DNA from 3 places in the Bacillus pacificus genome. Region 1 is predicted to be linked to each of the others. Evidence: predicted binding sites of a transcription regulator. Region 1 holds the regulator's gene; each other region holds the start of a gene.

Region 1 (5,339 bases):
TGCACATGAAGGGGAACCAACAATTGATTTACCTCGTGCATGGCTAGAACCTGATTCGTATGATTTCAGTTTTAGTGGATTGAAATCAGCAGTTATCAACACTGTGCATAACGCAAAACAACGCGGGATAGAAATTGCACCGGAAGATTTAGCAGCAAGTTTCCAAGAGAGTGTAATTGACGTATTAGTAACGAAAGCATCTCGTGCAGCGGATGCTTATAACGTAAAGCAAGTGCTTCTTGCTGGTGGAGTTGCTGCGAATAAAGGACTTCGTGCACGTTTAGAAGCAGAGTTTGCACAAAAAGAAAATGTAGAACTAATTATTCCTCCTCTATCTTTATGTACAGATAATGCAGCTATGATTGCGGCGGCAGGTACAATTGCGTATGAACAAGGAAAACGTGCTACATTAGCTTTAAATGCAAATCCAGGATTAGATATTGAAGCATAGTTATACACAAAATTAACCACAGCTTGTGGATAAAACCCATATTATCTGTTGATAATGTGGGTTTTATTGTGTATATAAAATGTTGATAACTTTTTTGTTGATTGTGGATAATGTGGAAAAGTTATTTAGATGTTTATTTTATAAAGGTGGATATGTGTATAAACTTGTGGATAAAACAGATGAAGTCTGACCTTTGAATCTATCCTTTTTCGGGAAATAAAAACGAAGAAGGTATCTCTAAAAAACATTTTGAAATATGCCCTTATTATAAGGGGGGCTAATATTGTCAAACTTTGTCGGCAAATCGATACCTCGTGTCGAATTGTTTATGCAATAGAGGTTGACCATGGCTAGAAGATAAGAAGGATGTCTCATCGTCAAAAATCCCGACTGATGAGACATCCTTCTTATTTATACTCTTATAAATGCAATTCTTCCCATTCTGCCATACAAGCATCAAGTTGTTCTTGTAGTGTTTGCTTTTTCGTTGTAATTTCACTAGCCTTTTCATAATCTGCATATATTTCTGGTAAGCAAAGTTGATCTTCTAACGTAGCAATTTCTTCTTCAAATTGTACAATATTTTGTTCTAGTTCCTCAATTTTTCGAGTACGTTGACGCTCCAACTTTTTGCGCTCTTTTTCTTCGAGATAATTTAATTTTTCTGGAGCTACAGTTTTTTGAACAGGTGTCTGATTTTCTTGCTGTTCTTGTTGTTCAAATTCAGCACGTTCAATCATCTCATTTTTCTTTTCAACGTAGTAATCGTAGTCCCCTAAATATTCCTGTGCACCTTCTGTTGATAACTCAACAACGGTCGTCGTTACACGATTAATAAAGTAGCGGTCATGAGATACAAAGAGAAGGGTACCAGGATAATCAATTAAAGCATTCTCCAAAATCTCTTTACTATTTAAATCAAGATGGTTTGTAGGCTCATCGAGAATTAATAAATTCGATTTTTGCATCATAAGTTTTGCGAGAGCTAATCGAGCTTTTTGTCCACCACTAAGAGATGATACTGGTTTTAGTACATCATCTCCTGTGAATAAGAAGTTACCTAGTATCGTGCGGATTTCTTTTTCGGGTTGCAGTGGATATTCATCCCATAACTCATTTAAAACACGCTTAGAAGATGTTAAATTGGCTTGTTCTTGATCATAGTAACCAACAGATACATTGGATCCGAAAGAAACATCACCATGTAGTAGTGGTAACTTATTCACAATTGATTTTAATAATGTGGATTTCCCAATTCCATTTGGACCAACTAAAGCAACGCTATCTCCGCGAGTTAAGCGCATTGTTACATGCTCAATAATTGGATCCTTATCATAGCCGATAGTTGCATCCTTTACTTGTAACACATCATTTCCGCTTTGTTTTTCGATATCGAAGTGGAAGGAAGCTGACTTAGAGTCACCTAATGGTCTTGTTAATAGTTCCATACGGTCTAATTGTTTACGACGGCTTTGTGCACGTTTTGTCGTAGATGCACGAGCTATATTTTTTTGAACGAAGTCCTCTAGCTTAGCGATTTCATCTTGTTGTTTTTCATAACGTTTCATTTCTTGCTCGTATAGTGCTGATTTTAAGTCTAAATATTTACTGTAGTTACCAACAAATCGTCTACTTTCTTTATTCGAAATTTCATATACTTGTGTAACAAGTTTATCTAAGAAATAACGGTCGTGGGAAACGATTAATATTGCGCCAGGATAACCTTGTAAATATTGTTCAAGCCATGTTAATGTTTCGATGTCTAAATGGTTTGTAGGCTCGTCCAAAATAAGGAGGTCTGGTTTCGTTAATAATAATTTACCGAGAGCTAATCGTGTTTTTTGTCCACCGCTTAATGTGGAAATCGTCGTTTGGTGCGTTTCAACTGGGAAGCCAAGACCACTTAAAATCGAACGGATATCTGCTTCGTACTGATAGCCACCTTGATCTTTATAATCTAATTGTAATTGGTCATAATCAGCTAATAATCTTTCATATGTAGCCTCGTTTGAAAAGTTTTCTTCTTTTCCCATCTCTTGCTCTAGCCTTCGAAGTTTTGTCTCCATTTGCTGCAAGTGTGTAAAGACGGTTAACATTTCATCCCAAATTGTTAAAGACGTTTCTAAACCGGTATTTTGAGCTAGATATCCAATTGAGACATCTTTCGGTTTTATAATTTCTCCACCATCATGAGATAGCTCACCCGCTATTATTTTTAATAATGTAGATTTTCCGGCTCCATTTCGCCCGACTAATGCGATACGATCTTTCGTTTGAACTTCCAATTTTATGTTTGCAAGAATCGTTTCTGCACCGTATAATTTCGAAAGCGCGTTTACTTGTAATAAAATCAATGTTTTCACCTCAAATAATTTCTTAACTTTGCCATGTTTATATTTCTCAATCATACTAAAAATAGTGTATAGTTTAAAATACAGAGAGAATACTTCTTCTTTCTATTATACAAGGAATTTAATAAGTGCTAAACTTCTGTATTTGATTAAAGCATATGAATAAAGATAGGAAGAGAGGAGAGGTTATATGGAGCAGCAGAAAATTCCACAAGCCACTGCTAAGAGATTGCCTCTATACTATCGATTTATCCAAAACTTATCTTTGTCTGGTAAGCAACGTGTTTCATCAGCCGAATTAAGTGAAGCGGTCAAGGTTGATTCCGCAACGATTCGAAGAGATTTCTCATACTTTGGAGCATTAGGAAAAAAAGGATATGGATATAACGTAAATTATTTATTATCATTTTTCCGTGAAACACTCGACCAAGATGATATAACACGTGTAGCGCTTATTGGAGTAGGTAATTTAGGGACCGCTTTCTTACATTATAATTTCACGAAAAACAATAATACAAAAATTGAAATGGCGTTTGATGTTAGTGAAGAGAAAGTTGGAACAGAAATCGGAGGCATTCCTGTATATCACTTAGATGAATTAGAAGAACGTTTATCAACTGATATACAAGTGGCAATATTAACAGTACCCGCTACAGTAGCGCAATCTGTAGCCGATAGATTGGCAGAAACAAACGTGCATGGTATTTTGAATTTTACACCAGCGCGCTTAAATGTGTCAGAAAATATAAGAATTCATCATATTGATTTAGCAGTAGAGTTACAAACACTCGTTTACTTTTTGAAGAATTATCCACAATAAAACGCAGAGGAAGCGACCTCTGCGTTTTATTATTGTTTTTTCTTTGTAAATTTAACTAAGATGAGGCGAAGTGCCAAATTAAAATCAATCGTTGCCATAACTGCAAATAGTATTGTCCACATATTCCAAATTGTATCTGTTACGTTCGTAATGGCGAAGCGTGTAAAGATACATCCTAGAAGGAAGTACAATGCAGCCATGAACAATGGTGAGTTTCTCATACTAAAAATCCTCCGATAAAGCCTTGCATTTTTTCAGCTTCTTTAATCATTTCCTGAATTTGTTCGTTACTCACTAAAACTTGGGCAATTGCAACTAATGTATTCATTGCAACATGAGCTGCAATGGGAACGATAATACGCTTCGTTTTTACATATAAGAAGGCGAATACGAGACCCATAGCAGTGTATACCAATAAGTGAGTAAAATCAAAATGAATCGCCGCAAATACAAGGGAACTAATGATAGCGGCAATAAAGAAGTTAAACTTCTTATAAAGTGTACCAAATAAAATCTTTCTAAATACGATTTCTTCCAAAATAGGTCCTATTATAGAGATGACGATAAGGAACCAAGGAGTAGTTCTTGCGATATCCATAAGCCTTGCTGTATTTTCAGATCCAGGTTTAATACCTAATACATACATTTCAATCATACCAGCAATACTTTGCGAGAAAAATGCTAAGAAGAAACCGATAAAAATCCAACCAATTGTAGCTGGAACAGTAGAACGCGTTTTATCTAAATGTCTATCACGAATATCTGTTCTAAGTAACCAAAGTACGATACATAATGCAATAAAGAAGCTAATGATTGCCCAGTGACCAGTTATAAGTTGAAATTTCTCTTCCCTAGTAAATCCCCTGTTATCATAAAGTCCAGTTTTCAGGAGAAGTGGTAATCCAGCAATTGATGATAACTGCATTAAGATGTATGTAACGATAACCCACCAATATTGTTTTTTCAAATGGTTTAACCATCCTTTCTAACTCTAGTGTATGAGATAAGGTAGGATAACATGTACATATGCTACCTACGATATAAACCTCTTGAATTATGTTTTTTTCGTAAATCCTTATTTGAAATTATAATAGAAGACAGGAGAAAGTTGTATGTGTAGCGAAAACAACTTAGGGTGTCCCTTCATATTGTAACATACGAGTAGCGGAAACAACGATTCATATGGTAAAGGTAGAAGAAGAGGAACTCTATATAGAAAAGTTTATAGCGTAATTTGCGAAAAAATTATGATTTTTTTACTTGCAAAAGAAATTGAGATTATTTATTATTATAAGTGTGTTAGCACTCGGGTGACCTGAGTGCTAATAAATAAAATTTACATAACAAAATGAGGAGGTTATTGTTCATGCTAAAGCCATTAGGTGATCGCGTTGTAATTGAGCTTGTTCAAGCGGAAGAAAAAACAGCAAGTGGTATTGTATTACCAGACACAGCAAAAGAAAAACCACAAGAGGGTAAAGTTATTGCAGTAGGTACTGGTCGAGTGCTTGAAAATGGTGAGCGTGTTGCTTTAGAGGTAGCAGCAGGTGATCTTATCATCTTCTCAAAATATGCAGGTACTGAAGTGAAATATGAAGGTACAGACTACTTGATTTTACGTGAAAGTGACATTTTAGCAGTTATCGGTTAATTATATAAATCTTAAAAAATCCAAGGGGGTCAATTATTATGGCAAAAGATATTAAATTTAGTGAAG
Region 2 (5,339 bases), 1.0 Mb from region 1:
TCAGGACCAATTGGGGCGGTATTAACACCACTTTTAGGTGGATATGATGATTACAAAGAGCTTCCTTATGCTTCTAGTTTATGCGGAGCGTGTACAGAAGCTTGTCCAGTAAAAATTCCATTGCATGATTTATTATTAAAACATCGTCAAGTTATCGTTGAGCAAGAAGGGCGTGCTCCACTTGCAGAAAAATTAGCAATGAAAATGTTTAGTATGGGTGCATCTTCAGCAGCTTTATATAAAATGGGATCAAAGATGGCGCCAGCAGCAATGAGTCCATTTACATCTGGTAACCGTGTATCAAAAGGTGTTGGGCCACTTAAAAACTGGACAGATATTCGTGAATTCCCGGCTCCAAGTAAAGAACGATTCCGTGATTGGTATAAAGATCATAAGAAAGGCGGGGACAAATAATGACAGGATTAATTCAAAACCGTGAGTCCTTTCTAGAGAATATTGCAAAAGAACTTGGACGCGCGCGTAAAACGGATGGTGTAAAACGTCCAGTATGGAAAAATAATGTGAATAAAGAAACGTTAAAAAATTATTCACAAGAAGAATTGTTAGAAGTATTTAAAAATCAATGTACAAACATTCATACAACTGTTGTGGAAACGACAAACGACCGTTTACGTGAAGATATTCAAAAAGTAATCGTTGAAAACGGCGGGGGACCTATTATGTTATCGGCAGATGAACGTTTTGATTCTTATGGATTGACTTCTTTATTTAAAGAAGAACTTCCAAAGCAAAATGTTGAAGTGAACGTATGGGATTCTGAGAAAAAAGAAGAGAATATGCGTATCGCGGAAAGAGCGAATATTGGAATTGTATTTAGTGATTATACTTTAGCTGAATCTGGTACGATCGTTGTACAAAGTCATAAAGGCCAAGGTCGTTCTTTACACTTTTTACCGACTGTATACTTTGCTATTATTCCACGTGAAACACTTGTACCTCGTATTACACAAGCAGTTGAGGATATGAACAAGCGTGTAGAAAATGGCGAGACAGTGGCATCTTGTATTAACTTTATTACAGGACCTAGTAACTCGGCAGATATAGAAATGAATCTTGTTGTCGGAGTACATGGACCATTAAAAGCAGTATATTTCATCGTATAAAATAGGGGAAAGCAGGCCAGAAAATGGCCTGCTTTTTTAATAGAATAGAGATAATATGAAGTAGAAGTTCTCTCCTTTTTTTGCTATGTTCTTCTGGAAAGGAGAGGAAGGGATGTTCACTTATGTATATGCATTGTTAGCGGGGATGGTGTTTGGTTCTTTTTTTATGGTAATTGCGATGAGAGTTCCGCTAGGGGAGTCTATCATAACCCCGCGTTCATATTGTCATTATTGTAAGTATGTGCTAAAGCCAAAAGAATTGATTCCAATCATTTCTTTTTGTATGCAAAGAGGGCGTTGTACGAATTGTAAGAGGAAAATTTCAATTTTGTACGTAGTATTTGAACTTATAACTGGAATGATATGTCTTCTAACTGTATATATGATTGGGGTGGAACGAGAGCTTATTATCGTTTTATCACTTTTTTCGTTACTTCTTATTATTTCAGTTACAGATTACATATATATGTTAATTCCAAATCGTATTTTAGCTTGGTTTGCTTGTTTACTCATTTTAGAATGTGTTTTTATACCGTTAGTTACTTGGATAGATAGTATAGTTGGTAGTTGCGTTATATTCATTTTGTTATACTGCATGCAAAAGATATATCCAGAAGGGCTTGGGGGAGGGGATATAAAATTACTTTCGTTACTTGGATTTATAGTGGGACTGAAAGGGATTTTTATCGTTTTATTTTTAGCATCTTGTTTTAGTCTTTGTTTCTTTGGAGCTGGTCTCGTATTAAAACGTATGAAAATGAGGACTCAAATACCGTTTGGTCCTTTTATTAGTCTTGGGGCAATATGTTACATGTTGGTCACGTATGCAAAATAGAGAGGGGATAGAAAATGAATGTATATATGGATGATCAAAGAAGTTGTCCGTACGGTTACGTGCTCGCAACTACAGTAGAATGTGCTTTGCAAATGGTACGAGATTATGAGGTGAATGTTCTTTCCCTTGATTTCAATATGGGATGGGGAGAAAAAAGTGGATTAGATTTTGTAGAGACTTTTTGTAAAGAGGGTCTATATGTAAATGAAATACACTTTCATACGAATGATGTTATCGGTATGCATAAGATGAAACAGAGAATGAATAAGGGAAAGGAAGAGGGAGAGATTAACCCTAATCTTGTTGTTAAATATGTGGGGAGCTAAAAACTCCAAAGTAAAACTTTGGAGTTTTTAATGTTTCATATGTGCTTGCAACGGAATGATTTCTTCTTGTTGAGCTGCTCCTAATTCAGTTTCTTCTTGTTTCACGTCAGGTACTTTCTTTGTTAAGTAATGGTATACCATACCGACAAATATAGACCCGCCAATAATGTTACCAATTGTAACTGGAATTAAGTTATGAATAGCACCTGCAAAAGAAATTGTCTCCGGATGCGGTGAAACTAAAGATAAAGCAAACAGCGATAAGTTTGCGATGCTATGCTCGTAACCAGATAAGAAGAATGTGAAAACGAGCATCATCATCATCATAATTTTTGCTGGATCACCTTTAACTTGAGAAGGTAAGAAACAAGCAAGACATACAAGCCAGTTACATAAAATTGCTTTAAAGAATAGTTGCATTGTAGGTGTATTCATTTTTCCCTCAACGACTTTATTCATGAAATGACCGTGATCAATTGTTTCGAAAATTCCAGTGGCATAAAATAGTAAGGCAAAGAATAAAGCGCCAGCTAAATTGCCTGCATAACAAGTAACCCAGTTACGAAGTGTATCAGATATTGTTGTTTCTTTTCTTAATGTTGCTACAGTGAAGTACATTGTGTTTCCAGTAAACAATTCAGCACCACCATATATAATAAGTACGAGGGCAATTCCGAAAAACATAGAAGCAGCTAAATAAGTTGCTGGTGAATCTGCAATGTGAAAAAAGTTACCTAATTTAAAACATAGTACAATAATAAAACCGATATAAATACCCGCAAGTGCGGCACGAATGAAATATTGCATCGGGTTTGTATCTAACATTTGTTTTTTGCTCTTAGCCAGTTTGACAACATAATCTAATCCTTGTTCTAGCATGAGTAATACGCTCCTTTAGTACATCATCTATAAAGTGAAACTTTAATCAGTGGGGGTTTTCTTCATCTCCCACTGATTATCAGCCCTCACCAATCGGGCTTTTATGGGCAGTTGATCCCCACCTAACTTCTTTGTTTTCGCTGAATTTTGAGGTGGGGGTCTTACTGCCCATTAAAGCGGGATAAATACTCCTTATATGAATAAAGTACATCGATTCTGTCTTAGTTTCAATAAGTTTGTGCAATGTTTCACAAAAAGGACATACATATATTAAGAAAACGTTTACAAAAAATAGTATAATAGAATTTTTTCTGGACATTGAGTGGGGGAAGGGTAAAAAGAAAAAGCGCTGTAATTACAGCGCTTTTTCGTCTAAATTCTTTTCTACTTTTGTTTCTACTTCTTTTGAGAAGAACCAACCACCAGCTGCGATTCCAACTAATACAATCCAGAATGTAAGCTTCCATGGTGTAGATTCTGGGAATGAATGCGGAATTACATTTAATGCAGGATGTGCTAACGTATAAACTGCTAGTTTCACACCAACCCAACCTACAATTAAGAATGCCGCAGTTTCAAGTCCTGGTTTACGTTTTAAAATTTGTACGAAAGCAGTTGCTGCAAATCGCATAATGATTAATCCGATAAGTCCACCTACAAAGATAACAACGAATTGCCCAGTATCAAGACTACCAATTGTACCTAATCCTGTTTTTGGTAAAGTCATTGCTAATGCAACAGCAGCTAAAATAGAATCAACTGCGAAGGCGATATCTGCAACTTCAACTTTAAATACAGTCCACCAAAAGTTCTCTTGTTTTTTCTTTGCTTCTTTTTCTTCTGTTTCTTCATCTGTATTCTTTTTAACATACGTTTTAAATAAGTGATTACCAGCGATAAACATAAGGTAAATGGCACCGATTGCTTGCACTTGCCATACGTCCACTAGGAACGAAATCATAAATAACGATCCGAAACGGAAAACAAATGCCCCTGCTAATCCATAAAATAGTGCTTTCTTTCTTTTTTCTTCTGGTAAATGTTTTACCATAATTGCAAGAACAAGAGCGTTGTCAGCCGCTAAAATCCCCTCTAGTGCAATTAGGATGAGTAATACCCAACCATACTCCAATAATAATGATACATCCATGTACATTCTCCTCTCATTTCTATAAGTACTAAATAAGTGAAGAATTCCCCACTATTTAGTTTCCCCATACTCCTGCCTATTAACTTTAGAAGAATTTGGAAATGGATGCAAAAAAGACCTCTGCCGTTAATAGGCAAAGGTCTTGCTAGACATATGTAATGAAAATGCCAACAAAGCCGGAAGAACTAAGTTCTACGTAATGACGACTTTGTTTCCAAGAAATATTCTTGGACGCTACTCCCCTTTGGAGATATGCTATTGTACTCTCATTATATGGATAATTTATACGGTTGTCAACCTGTTAAAATGTCTTCATTCGGATATTTTATTTTCCGGTTCTTTTTACGTGCAAATGAAAAAGCTAATGTTAAAGGCCCCATCTTCCCAAAAAACATCATAAAGATAATAATAGCTTTTCCAATCATCGTTAAGTGTGGTGTGAAATTCATACTGAGACCGACAGTCCCAAATGCTGAAAATACTTCGAAAGCACTCATCAATAGAGGAACTCGCTCAGTAATGCTTAAAATTAAAATAGCAAAAAAAATAAATGAAATAGAAATAATAGCGATGGTCAATGATTTGACAATGAGAGTATCTTTAATGGATTTTTTAAACACGACAATATCGTCTTGTTCTTGTAAAAATTTAAATACCCCAAAAAACATGATTAAAAAGGTTGTTAATTTAATCCCACCGCCAGTTGAAGCACTACCGGCTCCGATAAACATTAGAAGCATCATTAATAAAAGGGAAGGCTTTGATAATGCGGAAATATCAACTGTATTAAACCCGGCAGTACGCGTTGAAATAGCTTGGAAATAAGCAGCCATGCCTTCTTCAAATGGGGTAAAGCCTCTCATAGAAAGAGAATTGTGAAACTCGAATATAAAAATAAAAACAGTCGCAATAATATTGATGATTAGAGTAGAAGAGAGCATAAGTTTTGAGTGTAATGTAAGGTTTTTAAAATTTTTCTTTCTTTTTATATCTACGATTACTGTAAAACCAATCCCACCTAAAAT
Region 3 (5,339 bases), 760 kb from region 1:
CTTTCATTACATCTTGTAAGTGATGGATTTGGAAGTTACTTACGCCAATTGCACGTACGCGCTCTTCTTTATAAAGTGTTTCTAACGCTCTCCACGTATCTTTATATTTCCCTTCTACAGGCCAATGAACAAGATATAAATCTAAATAATCTAGCTCTAATTTTTTTAAGCTTTCTTCATATGCAGCAAGTGTCGTTTCATATCCTTGATCCGAATTCCACACTTTTGAAGTAATGAATAAATCTTCACGAGAAATGCCTGCTTCTTTTATACCTGCACGAATTCCTTCACCTACAGCTTTTTCATTTCCGTAAATTGCAGCTGTATCGATGCTGCGATATCCTGCTTTAATCGCTGATTTTACAGCTTCTACAAGTTCTGGCCCATCTTCTACTTTAAATACGCCTAAACCGAACCAAGGCATTTCTACACCGTTATGCAATGTTGTTGTACTTTGTAAATTTTTCATTATATTTTCTCTCCTTCTATTTCACTTGATCTCTTTTTTCTAAAGTCATACTCCACGCCGTTAAAATAACAGCACCTACTACCATCACACCGCCTACCCAAGCTGTATGAATTAATCCTAACGAGTTCGTTACAATACCACCTAAATAAGCACCAAGAGCGATTCCAGCGTTAAATGCCGCAATGTTAATCGCGGATGCCACATCAACAGCGCTAGGTACAAATCGTTCAGCCAATATAACAACGTATACTTGTAGTCCTGGAACATTCATAAATGCGAATAGTCCCATAAAAATAATTGTGATGAATCCAGCGACTTGAAACGGCGCTGTAAATGTTAAAACAAATAATACAATTGCTTGAATAAAGAACATGTAAAATAACGCTCGAATCGGATTATGATTTGATAATTTTCCGCCGACCATATTCCCAATCGCAATTGCAATTCCGTACACTAACAAAATAATTGTAACGGTACTTGCTTTAAATCCTGTCACTTCTTGTAATAGGGGAGATAAATACGTAAATGTTACGAATGTTCCCCCGTACCCTAATGCAGTAATGATAAATACAAGTAATAGTCTTCCATTTGTAATCAGCTTAAACTGATCGCGAAATGATACAGACGTACCTTTTTTTAAATTAGAAGGAATGAGCATACTGTTGGCGATTAAGGCAACGATTCCAATTGCCACAATTACCATAAACGATGCTCTCCATCCAAATTGCTGACCGATAAATGTTCCAATTGGCACACCTGTAATGGTCGCAACCGTTAAACCAGTAAACATAAATGCAATTGCACTCGCACGTTTATTCTCAGGTACAAGCGCAGCCGCAATTGTCGATCCTATCGACATAAAAACGCCGTGTGCAAACGCAGATACAACCCTTGCGATAAGTAACACAGTAAAGCTTGTTGCCACTGCCGCAATTCCATTACCAATAATGAAAATAATCATAATCCACATTAATAATGTCTTTCGCGACATACTAGCTGTTACTGACGTTAATACCGGGGCACCGAACGCTACTCCTAACGCATATAAAGAAACGGTTAAACCCGCTGTTGTAACAGAAACATGTAAATCCTCTGAAATAGATGGTAATAAACCGACACTAATAAATTCGGTTGTACCAATTCCAAACGCACTAATTGCTAGTGCTAATAAAGCAAACATACTTCTTCGATTCGTCTGCATAGCCGAAGAAGATACTGTATATGAATTCAATTGAACCCCTCCTTAATACGAGAAATCCAATCATAATAGTGTGAAAAAAGGCCTTTTTTCTTCTACAAAAATAACTTTATTGCTCATATATGCTATTATGAATGGCTTCGCTCTTTTTTTGAAGAACGCACTTAAAAGTACGATAGGTACCAAAAAGTAACATAGGCACTTTTTAGTACCGTACTACTCATTTCCCTCTTACGTATGCTATTATGGAACATATTCAACATGATAAAAAGTACGTACTTTAAAGTGCTATAGGTACTTTTTAGTAACATTTAAATGATTTAGCTTCTTTTGTTGGAGAAATGCAATCTAGATTCATCAAAGGAGATTTTTATATGAAGAAATATAACATTCCCGTTGAAGCGACTTTAGAAGTTATCGGCGGAAAATGGAAAGTCGTTATTCTTTGTCACTTAACGAAAGGTACAAAGAGAACGAGTGAATTAAAACGTCTTATGCCTGGTATTACACAAAAAATGTTAACGCAGCAATTACGCGAACTAGAAGACGACGGCGTTATTCAAAGAAAGGTATACAATCAAGTACCACCGAAAGTAGAATATTCCCTTACAGACTACGGTTGGTCTTTAGAATCCATTCTTGATTCCCTTTGTACTTGGGGCGAATGCCATCTTGAAAAAGAAGGTAAGACATCGATGCTAATTGCAGAAAGTGAATAAAAGGAAAAAGGAAAAAACGAACGTGAATTTGTTCGTTTTTTCCTTTTTTTGTTTATATATATGTACATTTCTAACTGGAACAAAATATTTTATACGCTTCCATACCTTGTCAGTACTACGTTATACACTCAATATCAAATAATTAGGAATCATTTTTATGTTAACATAGGTGTATATAGTATATAATATAGGATATATATTATATACACTTTCCGGTAACGGAGCTTTTCCATTATGCGGACAAGCCATATATCGGACAGTTCATAAATAATAAGTAAGACGTTATGGTTTTAGATTTATGTTTGCAGCTTACTTGCTGTCATAAATTTAAAGGCATTTTATTGTGTTTTGTGAAACTTTGTATAAAGTTTCGTAACCGTTTACTATCTTACTTATCAAAAATAAGAGTATTGCTATCGTAAAGGAGAATTGGAGATGCCAGAAACTATGACTCAAACAAAGCCAGAACAAGAAACTGTACAAATTTCTGCTAGCCAAGGACAACTTGATGTACTTGATCAGTTGTTAAAACCTGAGGTACAAGAATCATTAACAACACTAGTAGAACAGCTTCCAAAATTAACTGAGCTTGTTAACATTTTAACTAAGTCTTATGACTTCGCTCAAACTGTTGCTACTGATGAAGTATTAAAAAGCGACACTGTTGGTGCAATCACAGAGCTTGTAGAACCTGTAAAAGATACAGTGAAAAGCATGGCTGCAACTGCAATCGAAGCGAAAGACCGTGCTGACGAAAGCAACGAAGTTATCGGCCTATTCGGTCTTTTAAAATTACTAAAAGATCCACAAGCACAAAAAATGTTCCGCTTTGTGAACGCATATCTTCAAATTAGTGCAGAACGTAACAATAAATAAGTTAACTTATAACAACAATTAGTAAAGACGGGGGATATCATACTATGTCAAAACAAATTGTCATCTTAGGCGCTGGTTATGGCGGTCTTCTTGCCGCTTTAAACGTACGTAAATATTACAGCAAATCAGAAGCACAAGTTACAGTGATTAACCAATACCCAACACACCAAATCATCACTGAACTACACCGCCTTGCAGCTGGTAACGTGTCTGAGCAAGCAGTTGCAATGCCACTTACAAAGCTTTTCAAAGGTAAAGATATCGATCTTAAAATCGCAACAGTTGAGTCATTCTCAGTTGATAGCAAAGAAATCAAATTAGCTGGCGGCACTACTTTATCTTACGATGCACTTGTAGTTGCTTTAGGAAGTAAAACTGCTTACTTCGGTATTCCAGGACTAGAAGAAAACAGCATGGTATTAAAATCTGCTGCTGATGCAAACAAAATCTACAAACACGTTGAAGACCGTATTCGTGAATACGCGAAAACGAAAAACGAAGCTGATGCTACAATCGTAATCGGTGGTGGCGGATTAACTGGCGTTGAGCTAGTTGGTGAGCTTGCTGACATTATGCCTAAACTTGCAAAAAGCCACGGCGTAAATCCAAAAGAAGTTAAACTTCTTCTTGTTGAAGCAGGTCCAAAAATCCTTCCAGTATTACCAGACCACTTAATCGAACGTGCAACTACTAGCCTAGAAGCACGCGGCGTTACATTCTTAACTGGTCTTCCTGTAACAAACGTTGCTGGCAATGAAATTGACTTAAAAGACGGTCAAAAACTTGTTGCTAACACATTCGTTTGGACAGGTGGCGTTCAAGGTAACCCACTAATCGGTGAATCAGGTCTTGAAGTAAACCGTGGTCGTGCAACAGTTGATGCATACCTACAATCTACTTCTCACAAAAACGTATTCGTTGCTGGAGACAGCGCTGTTGTCTTCGCTCCAGACGGACGTCCATACCCACCAACTGCACAAATCGCTTGGCAAATGGGTGAGTTAATTGGATACAACTTATACGCAGCACTAGAAGGCAAAGCATTCGAAGAGTTCGCACCTGTAAACTCTGGAACACTTGCTAGTCTAGGACGTAAAGATGCTGTTGCTACAATCGGAGCAAGCAATACTCCACTTAAAGGCTTACCAGCATCATTAATGAAAGAAGCAAGTAACGTTCGTTACTTATCACACATTAAAGGTCTATTCAGCTTAGCTTACTAATCTGAATATAAGCCCGAATCATGCCCTGCATGGTTCGGGCTATTTTTATCCCGCTTTAATGGGCAGTAAGACCCCCACTGATTAAAGTTTCACTTTATCCGTAATTTTCTCTAACTTATTTATTCGTCAAAAAAATGATATACCCTTTAAATTTATCTAAATATACTGACTTTTTCACAATAAAAGCTGTCCCGTTTTGGAACAGCTTTTATTGTCACCTTTTGTCGGTAAATCGATATATCGAGAAAATCGCCGATATAATTCGAGTTACGGTCGATATATTCGAAAAATCGCCGATATAATTTTTCCGTCTTGTTTACTATCCTAACTTCACAAGGCTGTAGTTCTTCTTCCCTTTACGAATAATAATAAATCGTCCATCAAATGAATTTTCTACCGTAACATCCGTACCTACATCCGTTACTTTTTCGCCATTCATAGAAATAGCTCCATTATTAATATCTTCGCGTGCTTGTCGTCTAGATGGTTCGATTCCTAAATCAACGAGCCATTCTACGATATTTTTCGTCTCTTTTGAAGACTGGAATGTTGGCATTTCTTTAAAGCCTTGTTCAATTTCATCGGCTGTTAACGATTTAATATCTCCGCTAAATAACGCTGCTGTAATTTTCACAGCTTGCAGCAACGCTTCTTCTCCATGAACGAATTTCGTCATTTCTTCCGCTAATACTTTTTGCGCTTCACGTTTATGAGGCTCTGTCTCTACCTTCACTGCCAACTCATCGATGCGCTCTTTCGTTAAGAACGTAAAGTATTTCAAGTATTTAACGACATCACGGTCATCTGTATTCATCCAGAACTGGTAAAATTCAAACGGTGTTGTTTTTTCAGGA

What was found. The regulator Rex, encoded in region 1, represses fermentation and respiration genes when NADH is low (regulators of the CRP and FNR family bind a similar motif). The targets are predictions, from matches to a motif close to TTGTGAAATATTTCACAA.
Region 2: the regulator Rex is predicted to act here: its motif matches at 3,401-3,418, upstream of LMD38_RS19810 (formate/nitrite transporter family protein).
Region 3: the regulator Rex is predicted to act here: its motif matches at 2,735-2,752, upstream of LMD38_RS01475 (DUF1641 domain-containing protein).

Annotation. Positions count from the first base shown of each region.
Region 1 covers NZ_CP086328.1:4,804,614-4,809,952, reverse strand. Annotated here, with positions in the region: gene tsaD (tRNA (adenosine(37)-N6)-threonylcarbamoyltransferase complex transferase subunit TsaD) at 1-451, shown strand, start outside; gene LMD38_RS24660 (ABC-F family ATP-binding cassette domain-containing protein) at 871-2,805, opposite strand; gene LMD38_RS24655 (redox-sensing transcriptional repressor Rex) at 2,993-3,622, shown strand; gene LMD38_RS24650 (YdiK family protein) at 3,652-3,843, opposite strand; gene LMD38_RS24645 (CPBP family intramembrane glutamic endopeptidase) at 3,840-4,589, opposite strand; gene groES (co-chaperone GroES) at 4,989-5,273, shown strand; gene groL (chaperonin GroEL) at 5,312-5,339, shown strand, end outside.
Region 2 covers NZ_CP086328.1:3,806,390-3,811,728, reverse strand. Annotated here, with positions in the region: gene LMD38_RS19830 (LutB/LldF family L-lactate oxidation iron-sulfur protein) at 1-414, shown strand, start outside; gene LMD38_RS19825 (LutC/YkgG family protein) at 414-1,124, shown strand; gene LMD38_RS19820 (prepilin peptidase) at 1,237-1,959, shown strand; gene LMD38_RS19815 (cyclic-phosphate processing receiver domain-containing protein) at 1,974-2,285, shown strand; gene LMD38_RS19810 (formate/nitrite transporter family protein) at 2,313-3,164, opposite strand; gene LMD38_RS19805 (TerC family protein) at 3,520-4,314, opposite strand; yybP-ykoY riboswitch at 4,404-4,569, opposite strand; gene LMD38_RS19800 (TrkH family potassium uptake protein) at 4,608-5,339, opposite strand, start outside.
Region 3 covers NZ_CP086328.1:309,857-315,195, reverse strand. Annotated here, with positions in the region: gene LMD38_RS01490 (aldo/keto reductase) at 1-469, opposite strand, end outside; gene LMD38_RS01485 (MFS transporter) at 486-1,670, opposite strand; gene LMD38_RS01480 (winged helix-turn-helix transcriptional regulator) at 2,042-2,386, shown strand; gene LMD38_RS01475 (DUF1641 domain-containing protein) at 2,822-3,262, shown strand; gene LMD38_RS01470 (NAD(P)/FAD-dependent oxidoreductase) at 3,307-4,485, shown strand; gene tyrS (tyrosine--tRNA ligase) at 4,805-5,339, opposite strand, start outside.